Regions from separate parts of the Nonomuraea sp. NPDC049695 genome, predicted to be linked through region 2. Evidence: riboswitches for the same ligand, from Rfam matches in the RefSeq annotation. Region 2 holds a riboswitch; each other region holds the start of a gene.
What was found. A riboswitch is a leader RNA that binds a small molecule or an ion and turns the genes downstream of it on or off. The one in region 2 is predicted to bind thiamine pyrophosphate.
Positions count from the first base shown of each region.

Region 1: linked by a shared signal. The riboswitch ahead of thiD (bifunctional hydroxymethylpyrimidine kinase/phosphomethylpyrimidine kinase) and the one ahead of AB0J64_RS50325 (cytosine permease) in region 2 are both predicted to bind thiamine pyrophosphate.
Region 3: linked by a shared signal. The riboswitch ahead of tenA (thiaminase II) and the one ahead of AB0J64_RS50325 (cytosine permease) in region 2 are both predicted to bind thiamine pyrophosphate.

Region 1 covers NZ_JBFANV010000065.1:56,443-61,430, forward strand. The annotation lists gene AB0J64_RS39880 (cytochrome P450) at 1-744, shown strand, start outside; gene tenA (thiaminase II) at 1,448-2,128, opposite strand; gene thiD (bifunctional hydroxymethylpyrimidine kinase/phosphomethylpyrimidine kinase) at 2,143-2,943, opposite strand; TPP riboswitch at 2,938-3,033, opposite strand; gene AB0J64_RS39895 (FAD-dependent monooxygenase) at 4,065-4,988, opposite strand, start outside.
Region 2 covers NZ_JBFANV010000115.1:4,406-9,393, reverse strand. The annotation lists gene AB0J64_RS50335 (helix-turn-helix domain-containing protein) at 1-365, shown strand, start outside; gene AB0J64_RS50330 (rhodanese-like domain-containing protein) at 362-685, shown strand; TPP riboswitch at 760-875, shown strand; gene AB0J64_RS50325 (cytosine permease) at 865-2,196, shown strand; gene AB0J64_RS50320 (methylated-DNA--[protein]-cysteine S-methyltransferase) at 2,162-2,734, opposite strand; gene AB0J64_RS50315 (PAS domain S-box protein) at 2,833-4,701, shown strand; gene AB0J64_RS50310 (ATP-binding protein) at 4,844-4,988, shown strand, end outside.
Region 3 covers NZ_JBFANV010000024.1:10,726-15,713, reverse strand. The annotation lists gene AB0J64_RS21830 (helix-turn-helix domain-containing protein) at 1-644, opposite strand, end outside; gene AB0J64_RS21825 (NAD(P)H-binding protein) at 754-1,605, shown strand; gene AB0J64_RS21820 (hypothetical protein) at 1,691-2,386, opposite strand; TPP riboswitch at 2,690-2,785, shown strand; gene tenA (thiaminase II) at 2,777-3,490, shown strand; gene AB0J64_RS21810 (BTAD domain-containing putative transcriptional regulator) at 3,471-4,988, opposite strand, start outside.

The DNA of each region.
Region 1 (4,988 bases), on a different contig from region 2:
GTGATCTGTGAACTGCTCGGCGTCCCGTACGATGATCGCGCCCAGTTTCAAGCAGACACCAACGCGGCCCTCAGCATCGGCGAGAAGGCCGACGAGATGGTGAGCGCGGACAAGCGTCTCATCGCCTACCTGTACGACCTCATCCAGCGCAAACGAGCCGAATCTGGCGACGACGGCCTGCTCAGCGGGCTGATCGCGAGCGGCCAGCTGACTGATGAGGAACTCACCGGCGTGGCCTTCTTACTGCTGGTGGCCGGCCATGAGACCACCGCGAACATGCTCGCGCATGGCACATACGCTCTGCTGTCCAACCCGGAACAACTCGCTATGCTGCGCGCCGACTTCTCGCTGATGGAGAACGCGGTGGAAGAGCTGATGCGCTATCTCACGGTCTTTCAGTTGGGGCCGGTCAGGACAGCGCTGGAAGACGCCGAGATCGACGGCCACCTGGTGAAGAAGGGCGAGACGGTCACGATCCACCTTGCGGTGGCCAATCGTGACCCCGCGCGCTTCCCCGCCGGCGAGCACCTCGATGTGACCCGGTCCGCGGCCGGCCACCTGGGCTTCGGCCACGGTATCCACCAATGCCTCGGTCAGCAGCTGGCCAGGATCGAGATGCGGATCGGTTACGCAGCTCTGCTGCGCCGTTTCCCAGACCTGCGCTTGGCCGTAGCACCGGCCGACGTGGCGATGCGCACCGACATGCTGATCTACGGCGTGCACCGCCTCCCGGTTACCTGGTAGGGCGGGTGCCACGAGCCTGAGAACGACGCCCCATGGCCCGCCCCAGAAGGGGCACGGCGAGCGGTGCAGGCGATCGGCGATTGTCCTGCGGCCTTCTCCAACCGCTTGCATATGGGGTGACGATCAACTTCGTCGACGAGTACGGCCTGTACGACATTGACGACCGTCTGCGTTGTTGGCACTGGCACCTGCAATCCGCGACGCTGCTCCGTATATCAGAGCGCACCCTCGTTACGTGAATGCCCAGCCGCTCGTCACGGACATCATCGACGGGAGGGTGATGCTCCACGTTGTGGCCGAAGCCCTCCATCAGGATGGAACGAGCCCTGAAGGGTGCGTGCTGACTTGGACGCAGATGTACGTCTGGTCGGCGCAGTGCCCGGCTTCTCGGCGCCGATCCGGGCACGGTGCCGAGCCACATCGCCGTCGATGACGGTGACGAGATCCGAGAAGTGCAGGTGCCGGCCCTCGCAGACGGCGATGCCCATGAATCGAAGAACCTCCGCCCCCATACCTGCCCTGCCCGATCAGCATCAGCGTTTCCAATGAGGGCCTCGAAGGAATCGACTTGGACGTGTATGTGAGTTACTCGCTGTGGTGGCGGGGCAAGACGCAGGGGCGGCTGTACCTCGAGAACTGCCTGGATCGCCTGCACTGGCTCGGCTGGCGACGTCGAACTCATCCGTGACTACGGGGTTGCAAGTTAGGCCACCCATTGGCGGGTGGGCCAAGTTTCGAGCCGCCATGCGCTGTCCCAGAACATCCACTCGTATTCGGTCGCTCGTAAGAATGCCTCCACCATGCATCCGTACGTCGCGGCGTCGGCGAGAGCAGCCAGCCGGTCAACGATGGCCTTCGCCTGATCGACCGAGGCGGCGAAGGCGGGATCGGAATATGTGGCGATCCACGCCTGATACGGATGTTCGCGCCGCCCCGCCGTGCGCTCCAGGAGGACCGTACCGACATCCTGATACACCCAGAAACACGGCAGTGCGGCGGCGGCGATCACGGGCAGCGGGGCGGTGAGCGCAGTGGCCTGAAGGAAGGACGCGTACGCTAAACAGGTGGGTGAGGTGGTGATGTTCGCCATCTCTTCGATTTGCAGCCCGAATTCTTCGAGATATCGGCTGTGCAGGGCTCGTTCGACCGTCAGCGCTGTATGGGCAGCCTGGGCGAAGAAGGCAGCGTCGGCCATGTCCTGCGCACGTACCGATGCCGTCGCCAGCGTGTTGGCGTACGCCACCAAATATCGGCCGTCCTGAACGAGATAGAAGGCGAAACGGTTCCTGTCGAGGCTGCCGTTGCCGAGCGCGGCGTTGAACGGATGGTTGCGGATCGCGTCAAGCAGCTTGGCTGCGCGCGTCCAGACTTGGTCGCAGAACATACGTCTCTTTCTCGTCACCACAGAGCGTGGAAATGGTGTACGGGGCCATGTCCGCCCCCGATGTGCAAAGTGTCAGCGGCCTGCAGCGCGCCGGTCAGGTATTCCTTGGCCGCTCGCACGGCGCCGAGCCAATCCCCGTGACGCACACGCAGTGCTGCGATCGCCGAGGACAGGGTGCAGCCGGTGCCGTGGGTATGGCGGGTTGCGATGCGGGGGACAGCGATATCGACCGGGTCGTCACCGTCGCTGAAGACGTCTACGCAGACATCGCCGTCCAGATGGCCGCCCTTGAGCAGAACCCGCCTCGCCCCGAGAGCATGCAGCCGCCGTACCTGCTCTCGCATCTCCGCCACGGTGGCGGCCTGAGGCTCGCCGAGTAGGTCCGCCGCCTCCGGCAGGTTAGGCGTGATCAGGTCGGCACGCGGTAAAAGCACGTCGCGCAGCGCGGACACCGCATCGGCGGGCAGCAACCGGTCGCCGCTCTTGGCCACCATCACCGGGTCGAGCACCACGTACGGCGGTGAGAAGCGGTCCAGCGCCGCGGCCACCGCGCGTATGACGGCGGCCTCTCCCAGCATCCCGATCTTCACGGCGTCCGTACGAACGTCGATGAGCAGCGTGTTCAACTGGGCGCTGACGAATTCCGCGGGCACCTCATGAACTCCGCGCACGCCCGTGGTCGTCTGCGCGACCACGGCCGTGATCACCGCCATGCCATAACTACCGAGCGCGGAGAAAGTCTTCAAGTCGCCGTGAATGCCCGCGCCGCCGCTGGGATCGGTGCCCGCGATGGATAAAATTCTGGGAACAGCAATCACCCGTGACGTCCCTTCGCTAGTACGAACTAGATCAGGTTCTACGGGTGTGATCTCAGCCCGGCTCATCGGGCACCCCGCGTCGGGGCCCAGCGTAACAGACGCCACAGCGGCGGCTTCATCCACTTCGGGGCGTCGGTCCGGGAGCAGGCGCGGTGCATGACCGCGAAAAGCAGTCCGCTGTGGTGCTGCGTGCCGCAAGGCCAACGTGACCGGCATGTCAGAGTGAACCTCCGGTAGACAACCGGTTCCAGAGCTTCCAGCCGCAGGAGCTGGTACGGCTGACGTTGTCTGAACCGGCGAAGTTCACGCCGGGCACGGACCAGAGCCTCGCGACTCCAACTACACGCTGGCCTTGCTGCTGATCGAGAAGGTCACCGGCCACTCGTACGCCTATGAGATGAAGCGGCGGATACTGCGGCCGCCCGGGCTGTCGGGCACTGTGGTGCCGGGCGCCCGGACGCTGCGGCGATGCTCTCGCCGTGGAAGTAGCCCTTCTCCACCCCGATCAACCGGCCTGCATCAGTGCAGCACCCCGGCCTTGATCATCCTTGCCAGGTCGACGTTGCACGACCTGGCGACGTAACGGGGCTCTGGGGCAAGCGGTCTCATCACGGGGCGGCCGGAACTGGAACGGCCCCCGCCGGCAGTCTCGCTACCGGCTGACCCGTAAGCAGGCGCGAACCGGGGGAGAGACGGAGGATGAAGCGGCGGAAGCTGGAGGACATGGCCGATGGCCGCCGCCGATGCAGGGGGCGAGCTCAGCTTCTGGTGCGGAACAGACACAGAAGCGTGGTGACAGGGGCCGGAAGGATCGGTTTGCGCCTGTTCTCGGCCACCGACCAGCCCCTGCGTGTCGCCTCCCGCCACCTGGCGCAGCTGATCCACGCACAGTGGCACGGACGGAGACCTAGACGCAGACCCAGACGGCGGCTCGGTGCGGATCCGCCGGAGACCGCCGTGCGATGGCCCTGCGGCGGCTCCGCGAGGAGGTGGAGCTCGAACTCGTCGAACATCCCACCACATGCCGCCTCATCGGGGTTGCCGTAGTGCTCGGGGAGTATTGGGCAGATATGGCGCTGACTTGGCATTTCACCAGCCCTGGGTCAGGCTGGCCAATTTCAGGTGGGCGGGGTCCAGGCCAGGAGGTCGTCCAGCGGGCCGGTCAGGAGGCGTGGAGCAAATCGCCAGGTCATCGCCACGCCGAGATCGCGCAGCCGTACGGCCAGCGGGTTGCGCCACCGTACGACGCGACAGATCGAGGCGGACTGGGCCACCACCTTGGCGGTGCGTGCCAATCGGGCGGCGGTGTAGGCGGCCAGGCCGTGCTCTTCACCTGCGACATGAGCCAGCACGACGGCGTCCTCGATCGCCTGGCAGGCGCCCTGGCCCATGTTGGGCGTCATGGCGTGGGCCGCGTCGCCGAGCACCGCGATTCTGCCCTGGTGCATGGCGGGCAGCGGGGCAGGCAGGTAGTACACATCGTTCCTGATGATGTTCGCCGGCGGAGTGGCGGCCACAAGGGTGGGGATAGGCGCGTGCCAGTCGCCGAACAGCCGTAGCAGTTCCTCCCGCTGATCGCCCCCGCCACCGCCGGCAGGAACGGCGTTGGTGCCGTAGCAGTAGGCCAGCCCGTCGGCGAGCGCCACGTAGCCGAAGACCTTGCCGTCGCCCCATGTCTCGAAGGTCTGGCCCGGCACGCCATGACCGGGGACGAGCATTCGCCAGGCGGTGATGCCGGCATAGCGAGGTTCCGGGTGACTGGGGAACAGGGCTGCCCGGGTAGGGGAGTGGATGCCGTCGGCGGCCACCACGAGATCGCCTGTCACCTCACCCGTCCCCCCCAGTCGTACGTCCTGTTCTTCCTGGCCGGTCCGGAAGGTCACGCGGCCAGTGTCGGGATCGGCGCCGGTCACCGTGGTGTTCAGCCGGATTGTGCCCGGCTTGAGGCGTGCCGCCAGCGCCTCCACCAGGTCGGCGCGGCGTAGGAGTACCACCGGGTCGCCGTGCCGGGCGGCGGTCTCTTCGTTCATGTGCACCAGCCA
Region 2 (4,988 bases):
AGTGGGACACGCGCGAGGACTGCGAGGTCCGTCAGATACTCGACCGCATCGCGGACAAGTGGTCGCTGCTCGTGATCGCGCTGCTCGACTGTCAGAGCCTGCGTTTCACCCAGCTCCGCCGCGAGATCGACGGCGTCAGCCAGCGCATGCTCAGCGTGACCCTGCGCCAGCTCGAGCGCGACGGCCTGGTCACCCGTACGGTCCACCCCGTCGTGCCGCCCAGGGTCGACTACGCGCTCACGCCGCTCGGCCGTACGCTTCATCAGACCATCAAGACGCTGGTCACCTGGACGGAGGAGCACCAGCAGGAGATCGCCGCCGCGCGTGCGGCCTACGATGAGAGACGCGAGATGATGGAGTCATGACCGTTCCTGAGATCGAGGCCAGTGCAGTTCCCGACGACGCCTACCTGCTCGACGTCCGAGAGCAGGAGGAGTGGGTCGCGGGGCACGCGCCCGAGGCAGTCCACATCCCCATGACCCAGATCCAGGGGCGGGTGGACGAGGTGCCCGGCGACCGCACGGTCTACGTCGTCTGCCGGGTGGGTGGCCGGTCCCTTCAGGTGGCGGCCTGGCTCAACCAGCTCGGGCGCGACGCGGTCAACGTCGGCGGCGGCATGCAGTCGTGGGAGTTCGCGCGCCGCCCGATGGTGAGCGAGACCGGGCAAACGCCCTTCGTTGCGTAAAAAGCTCCAAAAGCGGGCGTAAAGCCTCCCTGTGGCATTTCAGCCGCCACTAGGGCATGATGAGGGCGCCAACTTCAGATCGTCGCGGGAGCTCGGGGTTCGCCGGGCTGAGAGGGCAGCAGAGATCCGCTGCCGACCGCCTGAACCTGTCCGGGTAATGCCGGCGTAGGGAGTGTGCGATGACGCATGTCGCCGACGAAGTTCCCCTGACCCTCGAGGGCAGGCCGCCGAAGACGCTGGGCGTACTCGACCAGGGTGCGCTCTGGGCGAACCTCGGCGTCAGCCTCCTGGGCTTCTCCGGGGCGCTGCTCCTGCTCGACCCGCTCCAGGGCGCCCCGCTCAGCCTGGCCGCCGCGCTGGTGGCCGTCGTGGTGGGCAGCCTCGTCGGCACGGCCATGGTCGGCCTGTCCGCCGTCCCCGGCACGCGGACGGGGCAGCCCGCGATGGTGCTGCTGCGGGGGCTGTTCGGGGCGAGGATCTCGTACGTGCCCACGGTGCTGAACATCGTGCAGATGATCGGCTGGGGCGCGTTCGAGCTGTGGGTGATCGCCAAGGCGGCCGGCGCGATCTTCGGGGCGGTGCCGTACCAGGTGTGGGTGATCGCGGCGGGGGCGCTGACCACCGCGCTCACCATCTGGCCGCTCGGGTCGGTGCGGATCCTGCGGCGGTACGTCACCATCGGGGTGATCGTGTCGCTGGTCTGGTTCGCCTGGTTCTTCCTGACCCGGGCGCCCGTGCACACGGGTGGGTCCTGGGCGGCGTTCGCCCCGGCCGTGGACTACGTGATCGCGCTGTCGGTGTCGTGGGTGCCGATGGCGGCGGACTTCGCCCGGCACTCCCGGTCGAGCGGGGCCGCGTTCACCGGCGTGGTGGGCGGGTACACGCTGGCGCAGGTGGCCTGCCTGGGGCTCGGCGTGTACGCGGTGGCCATGGCCGGGGCGGACGCGGTGCAGGCCGACGGGACGTCGGTGTTCGGCCCCTTCGTCGCGGTGCCGTTGGGCGCGCTGTTCTTCGCGATCCTGGTGCTGCGCGAGACCGACCAGTCATTCGCCAACGTCTACTCCACCACGGTCTCGCTGCAGAACCTGATGCCGCGCGTGGACCGGCGCATCTTCTCCACCGCCATCGGCGTGCTGACCGTCGCGATCGCCCTGTTCGTGGACGTCAACTCGTACGGGGCGTTCCTCGGCGTGATCGGGGCGGTGTTCGTGCCGATGTTCGCGGTGCTGGCCGTGGACTACTTCGTGCTGGGCGGCTCGCGCAGCTGGAACACCGAGGAGCACGCGCCTTCGCGCTGGTCGAGGCTGGTGCCGTGGGCCCTCGGCTTCGTGGCGTACTGGCTGACGACCTCCACGCCCACGCTCCCGCAGTGGGACGCCTACTGGCAGTCGGTCCGCGAGGCCATCGGCTTCGCCCGGCAGCCGTGGATGAACGGGGCGCTCGGCGCGGCCGTCGTGGCCGCGCTGGTCACCCTGCTCATCGGCGTGTTGACGCGCGCTGCTCGACGTTGAGCAGGTGCTGCTTGGCCGCCGTGCCGCCCGCGTAGTCGCCGAGCCCGCCGTCCTCGCGCACCACCCGGTGGCACGGCACGACCACGCACACGGGGTTGGAGGCCAGCGCGTTGCCGATCGCCCGGAGCGCGCGCGGCCTGCCGATGCTCGCGCCGATCTCCTCCAGGGTCGTCGTCGTGCCGTACGGGATCGCCGTCGCCTTCTGCAGCACCGTGCGGGCGAACGGCGTGGCCAGCGTCAGGTTCACCGGTGTGGCGAACGCGCGCAGGCGGCCGGAGAAGTAGGCGTCCAGCTCCCTGCGCACCGGGTCGAGCCGGCGCGCGTCCTGCCCGATGAACGTGCCCACATGCCTGCTGAGCAGCTCGAACACGTTGTTCTCCGGCTCGAAGCTGCACGCCACGATGCCCTTGCCCGTCACCGCGAGCACCAGCCTGCCGACGGCGCCGTCATAGGTGCCGAACGCGATGTCAGGGGGTGTCTCACCTCGATAGGTGCTGGAGGTCACGCGCAACAGGGCCTCGAGATCGCCACTCGACATGGCCCCCCACCCCTCCCCACCCACCGAGAATCGCCGTGACCGCAGCGTATCGGACGGATCGCCCGACGGACCCACCTTGCCACGTGCACTATGGAGGAGTGGGGGACGAATGGGCCGGGAGTGACGACGAGATAGCTCGCGCTGCGCTCGCCAGTTCGCCCAACGCCGTCGTGGTCGTCGACCGTGACCAGAGCGTGCTGGTCTGGAACGAGGCGGCCGAGCGGCTGTTCGGGTGGACGGCGGAGGAGATGCTCGGGCGCCGGGCGCCGATGGTGCCCGGCGAGCTCACCGCCGAGCACAACGCCGTCCTGGAGCGCGTACGCACCGGAGGCCAGGTCTCGGTCCGGACCAAACGCCTGCGCAGCGACGGGACCGTTCTGGACGTCCGGGTCGACATCAGCGCGCTGCGCCTGGGCAGCGCCGTGGCCGGATACGTCTGCGTCCACCACCTCGCGCGCGCCGACGAGCTCGCCAGGAACCGCATGGCCCGCAGGGCGCGGCTGGTGCGCAGGCTGACCGACGTGGTCGGCGACATCAACTCCGAACTTGAGCTCTCCGCCGTGCTCGACCGGATCTCGGCCAGCCTCACCGAGCTCACGGGGGCGGACGCGGGCGGGTTCGTGCTGATCGAGGGCGACCGCTTACGTCTGGTCAGCACGTACCAGCTGCCGGCCGCCATCAGGGGCACCACCACGGACCTGCGTACGAGCCTGGTGGACAAGCTCTTACGCACCGGCAAGACCGTCCTGCTGCAGTCGGACGAGCTGGACGACCTGGTGTGGGCCCGGCTGAAGGGCCTGCACACGATCGCGCTCGGCCTGGCCGCCGTCGGCGGGCGTCCCTACGGGGCCCTGTACGCGTTGTTCGCCGAGAGCACGCCAGGACACCTCGAGCTGGAGCTGCTGGAGCTGCTGGCCGGGCACGCCGGCATCGCCGTCGGCAACGCGGTGGCCTACCAGGAGGCGGTGCGGCAGCGGGCGCACGAGCAGGCCGTCTTCGACGCCAGTGCCGACGGCATCGCGGTGCTCGACGAGGCCGGCCGCGTGGTGCGGTGGAACCCGGCCGCCGTCGACCTCACCGCGTTCCCCGCCGAGGCCGTCATCGGCGGGCCGCCGCCGTTCCCGCTGCCCAAGCCGGGCGAGAAGGTCACGTTCCAGATGGAGACCGGGCGGTGGCTGGACGTCGTGAGCGCGCGGATCGAGGAGACCGGTGAGGTGGTCATCGACTTCCGCGACGTGACCACGGCCAAGGAGCTCGAGGAGGCCAAGGACCTGTTCCTGGCCACGACCAGCCACGAGCTGCGTACGCCCATCACGATCGTGCGTGGGTTCGCCAGCACGCTCGACAGGCGCTGGGACAAGATGAGCGACCCTGAGCGCCGCTCGGCCGTCCACACGATCGCCGAGCGCGCCAGGTCGCTGGGTGAGCTCATGGACCACCTGCTGCTCGGCGCCAGGGCGGGGGCGGACGAGCTGAAGGTGCGCATCGAGGAGTTCGACCTGGCGGAACGGATCGACGCGGCCACTTTGGGGCTGCCCGCGCTGTCGGACAAGCACCGGGTCGAGGTGGACATCCACGACGGGCTGCCGTACGTGCTGGGTGACGCGCTGGCTACGGACATCGTCCTGGGGCAGCTGCTGGAGAACGCGTTCAAGTACTCGCCGGAGGGCGGACTGATCAGCGTGGCGGCCTGGCCCGAGGACGACAACGTCGTCGTGGTCGTGGACGACGAAGGCGTGGGTATCGCGCCGACTGACCGCGAGCGGATCTTTGAGAGGTTTGTCCAGGTGGACAGCGGGGACCGGAGAAGGTTTGGTGGAGTAGGGCTCGGTCTTTACATCGTCCGCAGCCTTGCGAGAGCCCAGGGCGGAGACGTGAGCGCCCATCCGCGACCGGAAGGGGGGACGAGAATGCGGCTCTTACTACGAGGTGTTTCCCCTATCCGATCCGACACACCGATGCGGTAACGAGGTGGTCACAGTTCCGCTGATCTATCGTCCAATGTGCACAAGCTGTGATCGAGATGCGGTTTCTGGGATCGAGTAACGGGGCATTTCGGTCGTACCGGGGAGTGTTCCCGCGGGGGGCACAGGGAACGGGGAGGTGGGTGTGTCAAGCGTGGTGCTGCTGCCGTACGCGCCGTCCAGCGTCGCCGTCGCCCGCCAGCGTCTGAGCAATGAGCTGCAGGACAGCGGGGTTTTCACCGCGGCGATCGACGATGCCGTGCTGGTGGTGAGCGAGCTGCTGAGCAACG
Region 3 (4,988 bases), on a different contig from region 2:
GCCGCCGCCCAGCCGGAGGCACGGCCGTCCGCGAGCACCCTGCGGACGCGCGTGATGCGCTCGAAGCGCTTGGGCGGGAGCCCGACGCCGTCGGCGAACAGGCCGCGCAGATGACGCTCGCTGACGGCCAGCCGCCGCGCGATGGCGGGCACCGGCTCCCGTCCCGGGCCGGCAGGGCGCGTCAGGGACGTGGCCGCGGCACGTACCAGCTCGCTCCGCGCCAGGTCCGCCGGGGTCCGGGTGGCGATCCGGGCCAGCAGCGCCGGCTCCAGATGTTTCAGCACGAGCCCTGCGTCGGTCCCTGCCTCGGACAGCCGGAGCACGAGGTCGTCCGAGCCGGGCCACAGCTCGCCGATGCCGACCACCCGGTCGACCAGCTCGCCCGCTCGCACGCCGAGCAGCGGCCGGGCGGAGCCGGGCCGAAGCCGGAGCCTGAGGCTGAAAGGGATGTCCTTGCCGGTGTTGTACGTAGCACGCGTACGTGGCCCGGTCACCAGCAGGTCGCAGCGCCCGTCCCGCGCTCGGCGCACGACCAGCGCGGTGTCGGCGTCGGGGACGTGAACCAGCCGATCGCCGGGCCCGAAGTCCGTCCACACGGTGATGTCGCTGATCCAGCGTCGCAGCCTGCCGGGCGGGATGCTCATGGCCTCACGTTAACCGCCCTGGGCTGGACCCTTGTCGGATGGTGGATATGAGCCGGTTGTGCCGGAACTTCCTATAGGCGCCGACGGATGCGCTGACAGCATGCGACGCATGATTCTTGTTACCGGTGCCACTGGCACCATCGGTGGTGAAACGCTCCGGTTGCTGTCGGCTCGTGGCGAGCGGGTGCGGGCGATGGCTCGGGAGCCTTCCCGAGTTCCCGCACTGCCCGGCGTCGATGCCGTACGAGGCGATTTCGACGACCTCGGGTCCCTGGCGGAGGCGGCGGCGGGAGTCGACACCCTGTTCCTCCTCAGCGCCCCCGGCCCGGCGATCATCCGGCACGACGAGGCGATGCTCGCCGCCGCGCGGGCGGCGGGCGTACGGAAGGCGGTGAAGCTCTCGGCCATCGGCACCGGCGAGCAGTCCGACTCCAAGGTGACGGACTGGCACCTTCCCGGCGAGGAAGCGCTGCGGTCGACCGGCGTGGAATGGACGGTGCTGCGCCCCTCCAGCTTCGCCTCCAACAGCCTGCGCTGGGCCGCCCCGATCCGGTCAGGGCACCCGATTCCCAACATGACCGGCACCGGCACGCAGGGCGTCATCGACCCGCGTGACGTGGCCGAGGTAGCCGTGCGCGCGCTGACGTCCGGTGACTTCGCGGGCGGCGTGCTCACACTGACGGGGCCGGAGCTGCTGAGCGTCCCCGACATGGTGGAGTGTCTGGGCGAGGTCCTCGGTCGCGGCCTGGAGGCCGTGGATGTGCCGCTTGAGCTCTACCGGCAGCGGCTGCTCGCCGCCGGACAGGACGCCGCGTTCGCCGACACCGCCGTCAACGGCGCCGACTTGGTCGCGCGAGGCGGCAACGCCCGGCTGACGCCGGACGTGGAGAAGGCGCTGGGCCGCCCGCCCCGCACGTATGGCACCTGGGCCCGTGACCACCGCACCGCCTTCACCGCCTGAGCCGCCTCACGCGCGTGCCGCCCCGTCACGCCGAGCGGCGTGTTCCGCCGTCACGCCGAGCGGCGTGATCGCCCAAGGGCCGAGTTCAGCTCGCCGACACCGAGAAGCTGTTGGTGCGGAAGTCCATCCCGCCGCTGGACGACGTGATCTCGTAGCCGAACTGGACGTCGCCGAGCGTCACGTCACCGAACCAGTTCCTGGACCGGAGCCAGTTCAGGATCGCCTTGATGTCCACGCTCCCGGAGCTGACGTTGCCCTGCCGCACGAAGGAGAACACCTGGTTGGACCCGTTGGAGCCGCGGTAGACGTCCCAGCTGTGGCCGCCCACCGACGCGCTCGTCTGCCGCGACCCGATCGGGCCCACCGGGCCGTACTTGTTCATCCAGAGCATGATCTCGTAGGTGTGGCCGTCGCACCAGATGTCGTACGCGCTGGTGTAGGCGCCGCCGTTCGGGACGGTCACGTTGAAGCTGCTGGTCGCGCTGCCGAGGGCGCTGAGCCGCCGGTTCACGTTCTTCGTGGCGTTGGGATAGGACTTGACGCCGCCGGTGTTGGGGTGGTTGGCCCAGACACCCCAGTTGCTGTACGAATTGGCCCAGATCGTCTGTGGGCCGGCACCGCTGCCCCAGATGTTGTTGTAAAGGGTGTAACCGCCGTTGGTCCAGGTGCCCCACTGGGCCGTCGAGGACCAGACGGCGGCCTGGGCGGGCTGAGCGAGCACCCCGATGAGCGCGACGAGCATGGATGCCGAGACGAAGAGGCGGAGCGTCCTGAGCATGATCTCCCTTTCCGCTGTTGTCGGCCGATGGCGGGCACCTCCTCGTCGAATCCGGACTGTCGAAGCGCTTCGACGAGATTTCGACGCGACCCGGACCGGTTCGACGGGGAAGTGGGGTCACCGTAAGTCCGCATCCGGCCAGGGGAAACAGCGGCGAGCAAGAAATCCTCACCATCGCAGGTCAAGCGATGAAGGGTGACGGGATCGACGTGAAAGTTTCACCCCGGCCGCCGGTCTCCGGCGCCGTCTCACGCGCGTTCCGCCGTCATGCCGCTGGTCCGGGACTGCTCGCCGTCTGCTAGCGTTCCCCGTGACGCGGGGTGCCCGGTAGGCCGGGCTGAGATCACACCCGTCGAACCTGATCTAGTTCGCACTAGCGAAGGGACGTCATCGGTGACCTTCTGTGAGCAGATGTGGACGCGCACGGCCCCGTTGCTCGAGGCGATCCACGACCACCCGTTCAACACCGCGCTCCGCGACGGCACCCTCGACCGCGACCGCTTCGCGTTCTACCTCGTCCAGGACGGCCGCTACCTGGTGGCGTACTCCAAGGTGCTGGCGACCGCCTCGGCCCGCGCCACCGACCCGGCCGACGCCGCGTTCTTCGCCCGGAGCGCGCACACGGCGCTGGTCGTCGAGCGCGGCCTGCACGCGGGCTACCTGCAGCAGTTCGGCCTGGCGGCCGCCGAGACGGAAGCCGTCGCCACCTCGCCCACCTGCCTGGCCTACTCCTCCTATCTGCAGGCCACGGCTCTCGCCGCCCCCTTGCCCGTGCTCGCCGCCGCCGTGCTGCCGTGCTTCTGGGTCTACCAGGACGTCGGCACGGCGCTGCTCGAGCGCACGGCGGAAGCCGCCGACCACCCGTACCGGACCTGGATCGCCACCTACTCCGACCCGTCCTTCGCGGCCTCGGTGGAGCAGGCCAGGGCGCTCGTGGACCGGCTGGCCGAGCTCGCCGACCCGGGGACGCGCCGGGCGATGGAGGAGGCGTTCTGCCGGGCCACCGAGTACGAGTGGATGTTCTGGGACAGCGCGTGGCGCCTCGAGACCTGGCCCACGGCGCGGTGGCTGGCCCGCCACCCCGCCGTCACGCGAACGACTCGCTGAGCTCCCTGCGCAGCTCGTGGGCCTGGTGCAGGTAGTGGCGGGCCAGCACGGAGCGCCCGGACGAGTGGTACAGCTCGCCCAGCGACTGGTACGTGTCGGCCTCGCCGCTCCGGTCCCCGAGCTGCTGGAAGATCACCAGTGAGCGCTCCAGCTGGTCGGAGCCGTCCGACCGGTCGCCCCTGGCCACCTGGAGCCCGCCCAGGTTCCGCATCGCGTACGCGCCGCAGTGCCGATCCCCGAGGGCCTCGAAGATGTCCAGCGCGTGCCCCTGTGAGCGCATGGCCCTGTCGGACTCGGCGACCAGGTCGTACAGGCGGCCGAGCTGCATCGACACGCAGCCCTCGCGGTGGGCGTCGCCGAGCTCCTCGGCCAGCCGCAGGGCGTCCCCGAGCCACCTGGAGGCCTGGCGCACGTCGCGCAGCGACAGGTAGACGCGCCCGATCGCCTGCCGCGCGTACGCCTCGCCGCTCCGGTCCCCGATGGCCAGGAACATGGCCAGCGCGTGCCTGAAGGATCCGAGCGCCCTGAGGTGCCGGCCGGAGAACTGGTTGACCGCCGCCAGCCCGCAGATGGAGATCGCCTCGCTCCGCGTGTCGCCCAGCTCGTGGAAGATGGCCCGCGCCCGCCGGAACATGTCCCCGGCCTCGGCGTAGCGGTCCTGGTAGACGCAGACCTGGGCCAGGCCGCGGAGCATGGCGGCCTCGCCGTGGCGGTCGCCGGCCGCGCGGGCGCTGTCCAGGGCGACGCGGTGCGTGGTCTGCCACTCCTCCAGGCGGCAGTGCAGGTCGAAGTACGGCACCAGGGTCGCGGCCAGCCCCCACGCGGACTGGGCCAGGCCCGCGTCGGCGGCCAGCCGTACGGCCTCGACCAGGGAGTCCTGCTCGGCGTCGAACCACGCCAGCGGCTCGGCGGTCAGGCGGCCGAGGGTCTCCCGCTCCAGGCTCCAGCGGGGCGCCCCGTCGGACGTCAGCCCGAACAGGGTGGTCGGCAGCCGCGTGGCGGCGTGTTCGGCGGCGGTCAGCCAGCCGCCGAGCACCCTGACGAGCGCGTGCCGTTCGGCGCCGTCGATGGTGGGGGCGCCCGCCTTCTCCTTCGCGGCGCAGCGGACCAGGTCGTGCAGGCGGTAGCGGGGCTGGCCGACGGGGTCGGTGCCGGCCAGGCGCAGCAGGTTGGCGTCCACGAGGGTGTCGACCACGGTGTCCGACCGGTGCCGGTCGAGCACGGCGTCGGCCACCCAGCCGGGCACGGACTGCGAGCCGAGCAGGCCGAGCGCGCGCAAGGCCAGGGCCGCGTCGCCGGGGAGCCGGCGGTAGCTGAGCTCGAACGAGCCGCGTACCTCGAGGTCTCCGGCGCGCAGCTCGTCGAGGCGGCTCGTCTCGTCGTCCAGCCGCTGTCGCAGCACGCTCAGCGGCCAGCCGGGCCGCCCGGCCAGCCGGGCCCCCGCCACCCTGACGGCCAGCGGCAGGTGGCCGCAGGAGTGCACGATCGCCTGTGCGGC